One region of the Microbacterium sp. KHB019 genome, then DNA from elsewhere that is predicted to be linked to it. Evidence: predicted binding sites of a transcription regulator. Region 1 holds the regulator's gene; the other holds the start of a gene.
What was found. Region 1 encodes LexA, which represses DNA repair genes until DNA is damaged. Its sites were predicted from a motif close to TCGAACANNTGTTCGA; they were not measured.
Positions count from the first base shown of each region.

Region 1 (6,957 bases):
GCTTAGGCTCGTAAGGCCATGATTCGGTTCGAGAACGTCACCAAGCGCTACCGCGGTACGAAGAGACCGGCCCTCGCCGGGGTCGACTTCGAAGTCGAGCGGGGCGAGTTCGTCTTCCTCGTCGGAGCATCCGGATCGGGAAAGTCGTCCTGTCTCCGGCTGATCCTCCGCGAGGATGTCCCCACCACCGGTCGCGTCGCCGTCCTCGGCCGCGACCTCAGGACACTCGCCAACCGGAAGGTCCCGTACTTCCGTCGGCACATCGGGTCGGTCTTCCAGGACTTCCGCCTGCTGTCGACCAAGACCGTGTTCCAGAACGTCGCCTTCACCCTGCAGGTCACCGGCTCCTCGCGCGGTTTCGTGCAGCAGGCGGTTCCAGAGGCTCTCGCCCTGGTCGGCCTGGAGGGCAAGGAGAAGCGGATGCCGCACGAGCTGTCCGGTGGCGAGCAGCAGCGCGTCGCGATCGCGCGCGCTCTCGTCAACCGACCCCAGGTGCTGCTCGCCGACGAGCCGACCGGAAACCTCGACCCAGCCACCTCGGTCGACATCATGCAGCTGCTCGCGCGCATCAACGCCGGCGGCACGACGGTGCTGATGGCCACGCACGAGGCTGCCTTCGTCGACCAGATGCGGCGCCGGGTCATCGAGCTGCGCGACGGCGAGATGGTGCGCGACGAGACGCACGGCGGCTACGGCGACCGCTCGATGATCCCTCAACTCGTCCCGGAGGAGGAACGCGGCGCCGCCGCGACCGCCGCGCTCACCGCCGTGCAGGAGGTGCAGCGCGAGACCGAGTCCCTCGAGCCGCTCACGGCTGAGATGCTCGCCTCCATGAAGGCGGCGCGGGATGCCGAGACACCTGCCGAGCCGGCGGCACCGGCCGCTCCCCGCACGCATCCGATCGTGCTCCCCGAGGTCGACGTCGCCGAACTCGGCGTGGCCGACCGCCTCGGCCTGTCGGCTGCGGACGATGACGACGAAGTGGGGCCGACCTCGTGAGAGTGGGACTGATTCTGATGGAGGCCCTCGGAGGCCTCCGTCGCAACATCTCGATGGTGATCTCCGTCGTGCTCGTCACGTTCGTCTCGCTGACGTTCGTGGGCGCGGCGATCCTCATGCAGGGTCAGATCAGCACGATGCGCGACTATTGGACCGAGCGCGCGCAGGTCGCGGTCTACATGTGCTCGACGGTGTCCGACACCGAGGAGACCTGCATCGACGGCGCGGCCACCGAGGATCAGGTCGAACAGGTGCGCGCCGAGCTCGCAGGCCCCGCGTTGAACTCGTTGATCGCGGATGTCCGCTTCGAGACGAAGGCCGAGGCATACGCGAAGCTCGTCGACCAGCTCGGTGACGAGCAGGCGAGCGTGCTCACCGAGGACCAGATGTTCGACAGCTTCTGGGTGACGCTCAAGGACCCAGGTCAGTCGCAGGTGATCGTCGAGGCCTTCAGCGGAGTGAACGGCGTCGAGGAGGTCCTGGATCAACTCCAATACCTCGAACCTCTCTTCTCCGCGCTCACGGTGGCGACGTACATAGCCGTCGGCATCGCCGCGCTCATGCTGATCGCCGCGGTCCTGCTCATCGCGACGACCATTCGACTTTCGGCATATGCCCGGCGCAAGGAGATCGGGATCATGCGCCTCGTCGGCGCCTCCAACCGCTTCATCCAGACGCCGTTCATCCTCGAGGGCGTTTTCGCCGCCTTCCTGGGCTCCGTCCTCGCGAGCGGTGCGGTGATCGCGGGAATGCACTTCGGAGTCGAGGGCTACCTGAAGGGGCGCGTGCCGTTCATCACCACCTGGGTGAGCATGCAGGACGCACTCATCGTCGTGCCGATCCTGATCGCGATCGGAGTGATCCTGGCTGCACTCTCCGCCGGCTTCGCGATTCGTCGCTGGCTTCGTACGTAGCATCCGCTCTGTTGTAGGGTGGAGGGCTGGCCGTACGACAGGATGCACAGGAGAGAATCATGCCCAGGGAACGCGGGGAGAAGGTCATCGCGACCAATCGCCGAGCCCGTCACGACTTCAACATCGAGAAGTCGTACGAGGCGGGGCTGGTGCTCACCGGTACCGAGGTGAAGTCGTTGCGCCAGGGGCGCGCGAACCTCTCGGACGGGTACGCGTTCATCAAGGCGGGCGAGATCTTCCTCGACTCCGTGCACATTCCGGAATACTCGCAGGGACACTGGACGAACCACTCGGCCAAGCGCGTGCGCAAGCTACTGATGCACCGCGAAGAGATCCAGAAGCTCGAGCACGCCGTCTCGGCCGGCGGGTACACGATCGTGCCGCTGAAGCTCTACTTCCTCGACGGCCGCGCGAAGGTCGAGATCGCCCTGGCGAAGGGCAAGCGCGAGTTCGACAAGCGCCAGACGCTTCGTGAGCGTCAGGACACCCGTGAGGCAGAGCGCGCCATGCGGCTGCGCAACCGCATGGGGGAGTAGCACTCCTCAGCGGGCGAGAGTTCAGGCCTCGAACCCGAACGCCTGCCCCAGGAACGCGAGCTCTCGCTCGAGAGCGTCGACGATCGTCTCCGCTCGCCGGAAGCCGTGGCCCTCACCCGGGTACAGCACGTACTCGTGCGGGATGCCGCGTGCGGCCAACGCGTCGCGGATGGCCTGCGACTGAGACGGCGGGACGACGCGGTCGTCCTCACCCTGCAGCAGCAGGACGGGCACATCGATGCGGTCCGCATGCGTGAGCGGCGATCGATCGATGTACACGTCCTCGGCATCGGGGAGCGCACCGACGAGCCCGTCGATGTAGTGCTTCTCGAAGTCGTGCGAGTCCTGGGCCAGCATCCGCAGATCCGCCACGCCGTAGCGGCTGATGCCGGCGGCGAAGACTCCGCCTCGCACCAGGGCCGACAGCACGGTCCAGCCTCCGGCGGAGCTGCCGCGGATCGCGATGCGAGCCGGATCCGCCCGGCCGGATGCCGCGAGATCACGGGCAGCAGCGAGCACATCGTCGACATCGACGATGCCCCACTGGTGGTCGAGGCGCTCGCGATAGTCGCGCCCGTAGCCGGTCGAGCCGCCGTAGTTCACATCGAGCACGCCGATGCCGCGACTCGTGTAATACGCGATGGCGGCGGACGCCGCACCTGCGACGTGCGCAGTCGGGCCGCCGTGCACGAACACGATGTATGGCGGCAACTCCTCGGATGGTGCGGATGACGTGGGATTCGCCGGCGCGTAGTCGAAAGCGTGCACCGGCCCGTGGGCGCCGTCGATCGTGAGCTGACCGGCCGGGGGCATCCACGCCTCATCCGTCGCTGCGCCTCCGCGGATGCGGGCGACCTGACCAGAATCCGCGTCGACGCACCACAACCCGGCGTTCACGGTCGCGCCTCCACCCGAGAGCAGCACGCGCGCGCCGGAGACGTCGTCGACGCTGACGTGCGCAGTGGCCGGAACCTCCAGGGGGCGGACGGAGCCGTCGGGGTCGATCACGACGACCTCGTCGGACCCGTTCGTCCGCACCGTGACGATCCGACCGTCGGGGAGCGGCTGATACCACCGGTTGCCGAGCACCCAGAGGCCGTAGCCGGTATCGGCGTCAGCGGGCGCGATCGGCTCCGGCTCCGACGCGCGGAGACCGTCGAGCTTCAGCCGGTGCAGAGCCCAGCGCCCCCCTGGGTCGTCGGCGTAGAGCAGCTCGGTGTCGCTCGCCCATTCCGGTTGCAGGGCCGCTCGCGTGCGCACGTTCGCGAATGCGTCGTCCCCTGACGAGACTCGCAACCACGCCGCCTGCCACGGCATACGGCGTCCGGACCATTCCACCCAGGCGATCCTGGTGCCGTCCGGCGACAGTGCGGGATGCGCGAAGAACGCGGTGCCCTGGATGTGGACGCGGATGGCGGTCTCGTCCGCAGCCGCCGACCCGTCTGTCGGGATCTCGACGATCCCGCGCAGGTGCGGTGTCGCGGTCGCATCCTCACGGACCGCGAGAAGACGACCGTTCTGGAGACGGAGACCGCCGTGGCTCGGGCCTGCGCCGCCCTGGGCGGCGGGTGTGAGCGGCGCGGGCTCTGCGCCCCGTGGCATTCGGTACACCCGCTGGTCCTTCGCATCGACGAAGAACAGCGTGCCGTCGGCATCCGCCGTCCACGCGCCGCCACCGTACTCGTGCACGCGAGACCGGGCGCTCCACGGGGCGGGCAGCAGTGCGTCACCGGTCGAGCTGCGCACGGTGACACGGCCACCATCGGCAGGAATCGATTCGCCCCACCAGATCTCGTCGCCGACGAAGCGGGCGCCGTCGATGCGCGGCGCGGACGAGGCGATGCTCGTCGCCGTGAACGGGGACGACCAGGTCCCGTAGGGTGACGTCGCGTGCGGCTGGGGCATGTCTCGAGCCTATTCGGGACCTCGGACGTCCGCGCCCGGCAGCCGACAACGCAGAAACCGCCCTTCCCGAGAGCGGGAGAGGGCGGTTTCCGCGCTATCGATGGATGCCGCGACGTCAGACCGCGCGGAGCACGGCCACGACCTTGCCGAGCACGACGGCGTCGTCGCCGAGGATGGGCTCGAATGATGTGTTGCGGGGGAGCAGCCACGTGTGGCCGTCGCGCTGCCGGAACGTCTTGACCGTCGCCTCGCCGTCGAGCATCGCAGCGACGATCTCACCGTTCTCCGCCGTGTTCTGCGTGCGGACGACGACCCAGTCGCCGTCGCAGATCGCTGCATCGATCATCGATTCGCCCGAGACCTTGAGCATGAACAGATCGCCCTTGCCCACGAGTTGGCGGGGAAGCGGGAAGATCTCCTCCACCTGCTGCTCCGCCGTGATGGGGACGCCGGCGGCGATCTGCCCAACCAGCGGAACCATCGCCGCGTCCCCGACGGGCGTGCTGGAGTCGGCAGGGTTCTCCCCGCTGGTGCCCGGCAGGTCGATGAGCACCTCCATCGCGCGCGTCTTGCCGGGGTCGCGACGCAGATAGCCGCTGAGCTCGAGCTGCCCGAGCTGGTGGGTGACGCTGGAGAGCGACTTGAGCCCGACCGCGTCGCCGATCTCACGCATGCTCGGCGGATAGCCGTGCTTCGCGATCGACGTCTGGATCACCTCGAGGATGGCCATCTGCTTGGCGCTGAGATTCTTGCGCCGACGAGTGCGAGGCGCCTCGGCGTCGGTGGCGGAGTTGTCGCTCATGGTGGCTCCTTCGTGCGCGATTCCGGGGCTGCTCTTCGAATGTCGGTGGCCCGTGGTGGGGTGTCGTTATCGAAACCGTATCCGAGAAACAGCCGTAATCGGAAGATCTGTTCGAGCGTGTCGGCAGGTGCTGGGATCCGATTTCGAAGAAGTCTTGACAGATGTTCGAATTCGAAGATAAATTCGGAACGTAGCTTCGCATCCATCGCTCCCGGCCGAGCGGTGAATGCGAACGCTACGCCAAAGAGGCAGAGGAGAGTCCCATGAGCACCATCAGCATCGCCGCCCCGTCCATCCGTCCCGCACGCACTGCAACGCGGCTCCGGTTGACGACGCGCGGTCGTCGGGTGCTGGTCGCTCTGGCGGCACTCCCGCTGGCAGTCGGCATCGGCTTCGCTGCGATCAGCGGCGGCTCGGCGATCGCCTCGGGCGAAGCGACCGTGACCGCCAGCTTCGAGACCGTGACGGTGATGCCGGGCGACACGCTCTGGTCGATCGCGGAGTCCGTGGCTCCGTACGCGGACCCGCGTAAGGTGATCAGCGGCATTGAGAGCCTCAACATGCTGGGCGGGCAGTCTCTGCAGGTGGGCCAGGAGCTCGCGATCCCCGCCGAGTACGCCGACTGATCCCACCGTTAGCATGGGAAGGGTGACTGCTTCCCTCGGTGACTTGCCCCTCCGCGACGATCTTCGCGGCCTCACTCCGTACGGCGCTCCTCAGGCTCCACTGCCTGTCGCCCTCAACGTCAATGAGAACACCCACCCCGTACCCGACGAGGTCGCAAGCGACATCCTGGATGACATCGCGGTGGCTCTACGCGAGGTGAACCGCTACCCGGACCGGGAGTTCACGACGCTGCGCGAGGCCTTTGCCGAGTACCTCGGCCACAACCTCGCCCCCGAGCAGATCTGGGCCGGCAACGGTTCGAATGAGGTGCTGCAGCACATCATGCAAGCCTTCGGCGGACCGAACCGCACGGTCTTCGGGTTCGCGCCGACGTACTCCATGTACCCCCTGATCGCGCAGGGCACCGGTGCTCAGTGGGTGGCGGGCCAGCGTGAAGCCGACTACACGATCACGCCGGATGAGGCGGCCGCCCAGGTTCGGCAGGCCGCCCCCGACATCGTCATGCTCTGCTCGCCGAACAACCCGACGGGAACGCCACTCGACCTCGATGTGGTCGAGGCCGTCTACGAGGCGACGAGCGGCATCGTCGTGGTGGACGAGGCGTACCAGGAGTTCGCGCCCCGGGATGCCGTTTCCGCACTCACACTGCTCGAAGGGCGCCCGCGTCTGGCCGTATCGCGGACCATGAGCAAGGCGTTCGCTTTCGCGGGAGCGCGGGTGGGCTACCTCGCGGCCGACCCGGCCTTCATCGACGCTCTGCGACTCGTCCGGCTTCCGTACCACCTCAGTGCACTGACGCAGGCTGCCGCAGTGGCGGCGTTGCGAAATGCTGACATCATGCTCGGCATGGTGGATGAGATCGTCGAGCAGCGCGATCGCATCACCGCGACCCTCGAGGCACTCGACTATCAGCCGCACGAGTCCTGGTCGAACTTCGTCCTCTTCGGTGGTGTGCCCGACCCGCGCGCGACGTTCGAAGCGCTCTACGAGCGCGGAGTGCTGGTCCGCGACGTGGGCATCCCCAACCACCTGCGCGTGACGGCCGGGACCGAGGCCGAGACCACGGCGTTCCTCGACGCGCTGGCGTCGATAGACTCGGGCTCATGAGCGCTTCCCGAACTGCCGAGGCTTCCCGCACCGCGCAGCGAACCCGCAGCACGTCCGAGTCGACCGT
Region 1 is NZ_JBBDHF010000003.1:341,581-348,537, forward strand. It holds gene ftsE (cell division ATP-binding protein FtsE) at 19-999, shown strand; gene ftsX (permease-like cell division protein FtsX) at 996-1,913, shown strand; gene smpB (SsrA-binding protein SmpB) at 1,973-2,449, shown strand; gene KHB019_RS12945 (S9 family peptidase) at 2,471-4,354, opposite strand; gene lexA (transcriptional repressor LexA) at 4,470-5,156, opposite strand; gene KHB019_RS12955 (LysM peptidoglycan-binding domain-containing protein) at 5,420-5,782, shown strand; gene KHB019_RS12960 (histidinol-phosphate transaminase) at 5,796-6,890, shown strand; gene hisB (imidazoleglycerol-phosphate dehydratase HisB) at 6,887-6,957, shown strand, end outside.

Region 2 (6,957 bases), on a different contig from region 1:
GGGTCGGCCGTCGTCTCCGCCACCGTGTCGCGGGGGATCGCGCCGATGGCGCCGAGGACGCCGGCGGCCTTGCCGTGCGTCTCGCTGACCTCGCCGTACGGGTCGGAGTGACGCACGAGCGTGGCGCCGACGGGAACGCGGAGGCGGCCGTTCTCGAGATAGACGGTGCGGATGAGGATCGGCGCGTCGACGTCGTGCCCGCCCTCGATGTTGGGGGTGAAGAGGGCTGCGACGCCGGAGTAGTAGCCGCGCGGGCTGGTTTCGTGCCGCCGGATCACGGCGCACGCGTTCTGCATGGGGGAGCCCGTCACGGTCGGGGCGAACATCGTCTCGCGGAGGATGTCGCGCGGGTCGAGGCGACTGCGGCCGCGCAGCATGTACTCGGTGTGCGTGAGGCGCGACATCTGCTTCAGGTGCGGGCCGGTGATGCGGCCGCCGTCCGAGCAGACGGCGCTCATCATCTTGAGCTCCTCGTCCACGACCATGAAGAGCTCTTCGGTCTCCTTGGTGGAGGAGAGGAATCCGATCAGCGTCTCCTTGGTCGCGCCGCCCGCGGGGTGGCGGAAGGTTCCGGAGATCGGGTTCATGGTGACGATCCCGTCGCGGGCGACGACGTGGGCCTCGGGACTCGCACCCACGGCGATGTACCCGGGCGTGACGACCGCGAACGTCCAGTACGCTCCGCGCTCGTGTTCGAGCAGGGCGCGGAACCAGGTGAGGGCGGCCCGTCGTTCGTCGGCATCCACTGTCGCGGTGTAGTCGCGGCGGATGACGAAGTTCGCGCCCTCGCCTCGTCCGATCTCGTCGGAGATGACGCGGGTGACGATCTCGGCGTAGTCGTCGTCGCTGATGTCGAACCCGGCGTCTGTCAGGGGCACGGGTTCGGCGGGCAGGGCGGCGAGCGCCTCCCTGATCGGGAGGTGCCGGTGATCGTCGACCATCAGGCAGCGCAGGGGAGTGCCGTCGTCCACGGCGTCGAAGCCGCGCTCGCGCACCTGCCGGTACGGGACCATCGCGAACACCTCGCGGACGATGCCGTCGCGGGTGAGCGGGATGTCGCCGAGCAGGTCGACGTCGTGGATCTGCCCGGTGAGGATCTCGACGGTCTGCGCGCCGTCGCGGGCGATCAGCACGAAGGAGGCGTCCGGGTCGTCGGCGAGCGCGGCGAGCAGGGGTTCGGTCATCGATGTCTCCTGTGGAGTGCTCCGGCTCGGACATACGAAAAGACCGCCCCGGAGGCGGTCTGGATTCGAGTATCTGCGAACGCACCGCCTAGAAGGCGGGCCACCAGGTGATCGTTCGCATGCGCTGAAACTATCACAGTGCTGGGTGGCATCCAGCCCCTGTCGATGAGAGCCGCGTAACCTTGAGTCGTGCCTGCAGTCAATCTTGGGATGCCGAGCGTCCCCGAAGTCCTGAGCCCTCGTCGCAAGTCCCGTCAGATCAAGGTCGGCAAGGTGCTGGTCGGCGGTGACGCGCCTGTCAGCGTCCAGTCGATGACGACGACCAAGACGACCGACATCAATGGGACGCTTCAGCAGATAGCCGAGCTGACTGCATCCGGTTGCGAGATCGTGCGCGTGGCTGTGCCGCATCAGGACGATGCCGACGCGCTGAAGATCATCGCGATGAAGAGTCAGATCCCGGTGATCGCCGACATCCACTTCCAGCCCCGCTACATCTACACCGCTATCGACGCCGGCTGCGGCGCCGTGCGCGTGAACCCGGGCAACATCCGGGAGTTCGACGGCAACGTCGGCAAGATCGCGGCGGCGGCCAAGGCTGCCGGCGTCTCGCTGCGCATCGGCGTCAACGCCGGCTCGCTCGACAAGAGGATCCTCCAGAAGTACGGCAAGGCGACCGCTGAGGCGCTCGTCGAGAGCGCCGTCTGGGAGGCATCGCTGTTCGAGGAGCACGACTTCCACGACTTCAAGATCTCGGTCAAGCACAACGACCCGATCGTCATGGTCAAGGCCTATCGCCAGCTCGCCGAGCGGGGCGACTGGCCGCTGCACCTCGGCGTCACAGAGGCCGGGCCCGCGTTCCAGGGCACGATCAAGTCGGCCACGGCCTTCGGCATCCTGCTCTCGGAGGGCATCGGCGACACGATCCGCGTCTCGCTGTCGGCGCCTCCTGCGGAGGAGGTCAAGGTGGGCCACCAGATCCTGCAATCGCTGAACCTGCGCGAGCGCAAGCTCGAGATCGTGTCGTGCCCGTCGTGCGGCCGCGCACAGGTCGACGTGTACTCGCTTGCCGATTCGGTGACCGAGGGGCTCAAGGACGTCACCGTTCCCCTGCGCGTCGCCGTCATGGGCTGTGTGGTCAACGGTCCCGGCGAGGCGCGCGAGGCCGACCTCGGAGTGGCTTCCGGCAACGGCAAGGGGCAGATCTTCGTCAAGGGCGAGGTCATCAAGACCGTCCCCGAGGCAGACATCGTCGCCACCCTCATCGAGGAGGCGAACCGCATCGCCGACGAGATGGGACCGGACGCAAAGCCGGGCACCGCTCAGGTGATCACAGCCTGATGCGCTCCACGAACGTCACTTTCCCCGCAGGGTCTCTCACCGGGGATGCCGAAGTGCTTCTGGTCGACCGTGCGGCGTCGATCGTCATCGTCGATGCGACACCCTTCCACCCGGTGGACCACACCTGGCCGGACCAACCGGGCGATTCCGGCGCGATCGTCGCCGGTGATCACCGGATGCCGGTGGCAGAAGCCGTCATGGCGGCCGTGAGCGACGAGGGTCTGCTGGCCATCGGAGCCGATATTCCCGTCAAGCGGGGCGGTGAGGGCTGGACCTGGCTGGTCGGTCACCGTGTCGACGGCGACATCCCGATTGACGTCGCCCCGGGGCATCGTGTCGCGCTCGAGGTGGATGCTGACACCCGTGCGGGTCTCAGCCGCGGGCACACGGCCTGCCATCTCGCCTCACTAGCACTGGACGCCGCGCTCGCCGATCTGTGGCGCAAGGAGGTCGGCGTCGACCCGCTGGGCAACCCAGACTTCGAGGGCCGGGCGAATCAGTCCAGCCGGATCCAAGCGAACGGCAGCGTTGACGAGTACCGGCTCGGCAAGAGCCTGCGCAAGGCTGGGTTCGACACCGAGGGGTTGGCCGCGTCGCTCGGCGAGCGTGTGGCTCGCATCAACGAGCTGCTCGCCGGGTGGGTCGACGCCGGCTCCGCGAGCCGGATCGATGTCGACGGCCCGACGATCGTCGACCTCAGGCGCTGGGTGTGCGAGCTGCCCAACGGCGAGGTCTCCTTCCCGTGCGGCGGCACGCATGTGCGCTCGCTCGCCGAGTTCGCGTCGATCTCCGTGTCGTTGGATCTCTCCGACCCTCAGCTTCTCGTGATGACGACGTCGGTGGTGCCGTCCGAGTAGGCAGCAGCCCTCACGCCCGCTTCTCATCAGGCGGCTTCGCGTTCAGGCGGCCTCCGGCCGGAATCGTTTCGGCGGTGGGTCTATTCCCGCCCACGCATACGCGAGAACCGCACGAGGTCTCAGTTCATGCTCTTCGCCGGAACGATGTCGGAGGCGGAACTCCTCGGTGCCGTCGCGCAGGATGCGCCACTGCCCGTGATGCGGCTCCATATGGTGGAACCGGCACAGCAGGATCCCGCGATCGATGTCTGTTCTGCCGCCCTCCGAGAACGGATCGATGTGGTGCGCGGCGAATCCGTGGATCACCGCTTCCGCAGCCCCCTCCGGGGTCGGGGGCTCGCCGAGGCCGCGCCGGATCGCATCGTGCTGCTGATTCGAGATCACTCGCTTGAACAGGGCTGTTCGCAGCGGTTCGTCCCAGCGTGCGGGAGCAGCGGCATCCATGTGAATCGCATTCTCGTCTGCCCCGTCGCCGGGGCGCTCGCCATCGGGCGATTCGCCAGGTGATGGTGTCTCTTCCTCGGCGTCGAGAAGGGATTCGCCGACGCGGCTCTGGCGCACAGCATCCGCTCGAGAGGTTCCGGTGATGTCCTGGATGAGGGAGGTCGCGTTGCGGTGCCCGTGCGTCTGGGCGAGCCCGGAGTGACCGGCTTCTCGCCGGGAGCGCCGAGAGATCACGCCGGATGCCACCAGGCTCATCTGCTCCACTGCCTGAACGATCTCATTCGCCTCCCGGAGGACCGAGATCACGGATTCGTCCGCGAGGGATTCGATGCGGTCGGGCAGTTCTTCGGCCTCGGCGCACTCGCCGACGAGATCGCGCATCGCGCTGATCCTGTCGGTGATGTCGGTGAAGAAGGCCATGACTCATGTTCTCGCAGACCACCGACATTCGAAGAAGAATTCGACATCGCAGCGCGCTGACACGGGTGGCGAATGCCCAACACTCGGCATTCCGCGCTAGGTTGCCCCGATGAAGTGGATTCTCTACGACATCGGCGGCGTCCTCGAACTCGTCGACGATCACACCTGGCCGCAACGACTGGAGGAGAGCTGGAGCGATCGCCTCGGCATCCCCGTCGATGAACTGCGTGACCGCTTGGATGCCGCAGACCTTCCTGACACGACGGTGCAGGCGGGCGTCGCGGGGGAGTACTGGCGGAAATTCGGCATCGCCCTGGACATCGACGACGCGGAAGTCGCCGCGATGCGGGAACAGATGTGGGACGCCTACTGCGGCGAGGCGAACATCCAACTCCTCGATCACGCGCGCTCTCTGACGGGGCGCGCGGGTCTGGCGATCCTGTCGAACTCCGGCGATGGCGCGCGCGAGGAGGAGGAACGGCGTTTCGGCTTCTCATCGATCTTCGATCCGATCTGCTACAGCCACGAGCAGGGTGCGGCGAAGCCGGATGCCGGCGCATACGAAGCCGCGCTCGACAGGATGGGCGCGTCCCCGGAGCAGGTCCTCTTCATCGACGACAACGAAGGTCCGAAGCGCGGCGCCGAGCGGTGCGGCATCCGTGCTGTTCTGCATCGAGATAACGTCTCGACGATCGCCGCGATCGAGGACTTCCTGGCGGAATGACCCGTGCCGATACCCTCATGACTGTGAGGATGCACGACGACGAGGTGTCCATCGACGACGGGACCCTCAGGAAACTGGTCGACGATCAGTTCCCGCAGTGGCGCTCGATGCCGATCCGACGCGTCGCCGGTTCGGGCACCGTGAACGCGATCTTCCGCATCGGGGAGGATCACGCCGCGCGTCTCCCGCTCACCGGGGACGATCCGGATGCCGCGGCCGAGACGCTGCGCCGCGAGGCCGCTGCGCTCGCCGCGTTCGCCGGTGCCTCTCCGTTCTCGGCTCCCCGCCCTGTCGCGCTCGGACAGCCGGGCGCCGGCTACCCGCTGCCGTGGTCGGTTCAGACGTGGATCCCCGGCATTGTCGCGACACCGGATGCCGTCTCGCATTCGCCGGAGTTCGCCACGGACCTGGCAACGCTCATCCGCGCCGTGCGCGCGACGGACACCGGGGGGCGCGGATTCTCCGGCGTCGGTCGTGGTGGGAACCTGCAGGACGCGGACGAGTGGATGGACCTCTGCTTCACGAAGAGCACGGGACTGCTCCCGGTCGACGATCTGCGCGCCCTCTGGGAGGAACTGCGAGAGCTGCCCGATCCGGGCGCGCTCGCGATGACCCACGGCGACCTGATCCCCGGCAACCTCCTCATCGAGAACGGCCGACTCGTCGGCGTCCTAGACGGCGGCGCCTTCGGTCCGGCCGACCCATCCCTCGACCTCGTGGCGGCCTGGCATCTGCTCGAGGCCGATGCGCGTGCCGTGCTCCGTGCGGACCTGGGATCCGACGACCTCGAGTGGAACAGGGGCAGAGCGTGGGCGTTCCAGCAGGCCATGGGTCTGGTCTGGTACTACGCGGACTCCAATCCGACGATGAGCGCTCTCGGGCGCAGCACGCTGCGACGGATCCTCGACGAGGACGAGATGGGCGACTAGCGGGCGTCAGAACTCCGACAGAATCTCGGCCAGCATCCGATGTCCCTGGGCCTCGAACTCGACGTCACCCACTGCGAAGGCCCAGCACGCGGTGCCGACGGCTTCCTGTAGGCGCTCCAGCCGCCACTGGTTGCGCTCACGCGGATCGTTCCCATACCCCGCGAAGAATGCGGACTCCAGATCGGGGCGGTTGCGCCACTGCTTCGCCGCGAGCCGAGTGAGATCCGTCGCCGCGGGACGGAATCCGAATCGCCCGAAGTCGATGACGCGCACGACATCGCCGTCGATCAGCCAGTTCCGCGGCTGCCAGTCACCGTGGGTGGGCACCACGGCCGCCGAGGTGAGGCAGGAGGACAGCAGGATGCGCCGGGCTTCAGCCGAAGCCTCGGCGTCCAGACGGTTCGGCTTGTCGAGCCAGGACAGGGCCCGCGCGATCGTTCGCGTCCAGTACTCCGCGTCCTCCCGGGTCTCCTGCTCGTGCAGTCGGCGCAGGAGTGCGCCCGCCTGCTCGTACGCCGCTGGCTGCTGTTCAGCATCAGTGCCTTCCAGTAACTGGCCGGGCAGATGGTCGAGAATCATGACGCGCAGATCCGCGTCCGCCGCGCGCAGTCTCGCGGCATGTCCGGAGGCGACGAGCGGCCCGGTGTGCCTCGGATGGGCGGACAGCTCCCGAGCGATGTGGTGGTTGTTCGCATCCCCGGCCTTCACGACCACGTCGCCTGCACTTGTGCGCACGTGGAGCACGATCGATTCGACGAGGTTCCATGACATGTCGCGGACGACTTCGGCGGTTCCCAAGTGTTCGAGCGCCCATGCCTGCTGCACAGGCGAGAGTCGGCCCCATTCGCTCACAGCGCGAACTCCACCTCGCCCTTCGCGATATCCGCGGACACGACCGTCAACGTCACGGTGTCGCCCGGCTTCGTGCCCGCAGGAACGGGGGCGGATGCCGCCACAGCCGGATCCGCGATCTGGATGCCGGCGCGCTCGCCGCCGTCACGGATCTCGATGATGGTCGCCTCGATGGTCTTGCCGATCAGCGGACGAAGAAGCGCCGC
Region 2 is NZ_JBBDHF010000001.1:698,211-705,167, reverse strand. It holds gene KHB019_RS03505 (anthranilate synthase family protein) at 1-1,184, opposite strand, end outside; gene ispG (flavodoxin-dependent (E)-4-hydroxy-3-methylbut-2-enyl-diphosphate synthase) at 1,395-2,525, shown strand; gene KHB019_RS03495 (hypothetical protein) at 2,525-3,382, shown strand; gene KHB019_RS03490 (HNH endonuclease signature motif containing protein) at 3,425-4,246, opposite strand; gene KHB019_RS03485 (HAD family hydrolase) at 4,356-4,970, shown strand; gene KHB019_RS03480 (aminoglycoside phosphotransferase family protein) at 5,000-5,899, shown strand; gene KHB019_RS03475 (phosphotransferase family protein) at 5,906-6,697, opposite strand; gene KHB019_RS03470 (RNB domain-containing ribonuclease) at 6,748-6,957, opposite strand, start outside.
Region 2: KHB019_RS03490 (HNH endonuclease signature motif containing protein) is a predicted target of LexA. The motif match lies at 4,275-4,290, and genes of this name have one in related genera.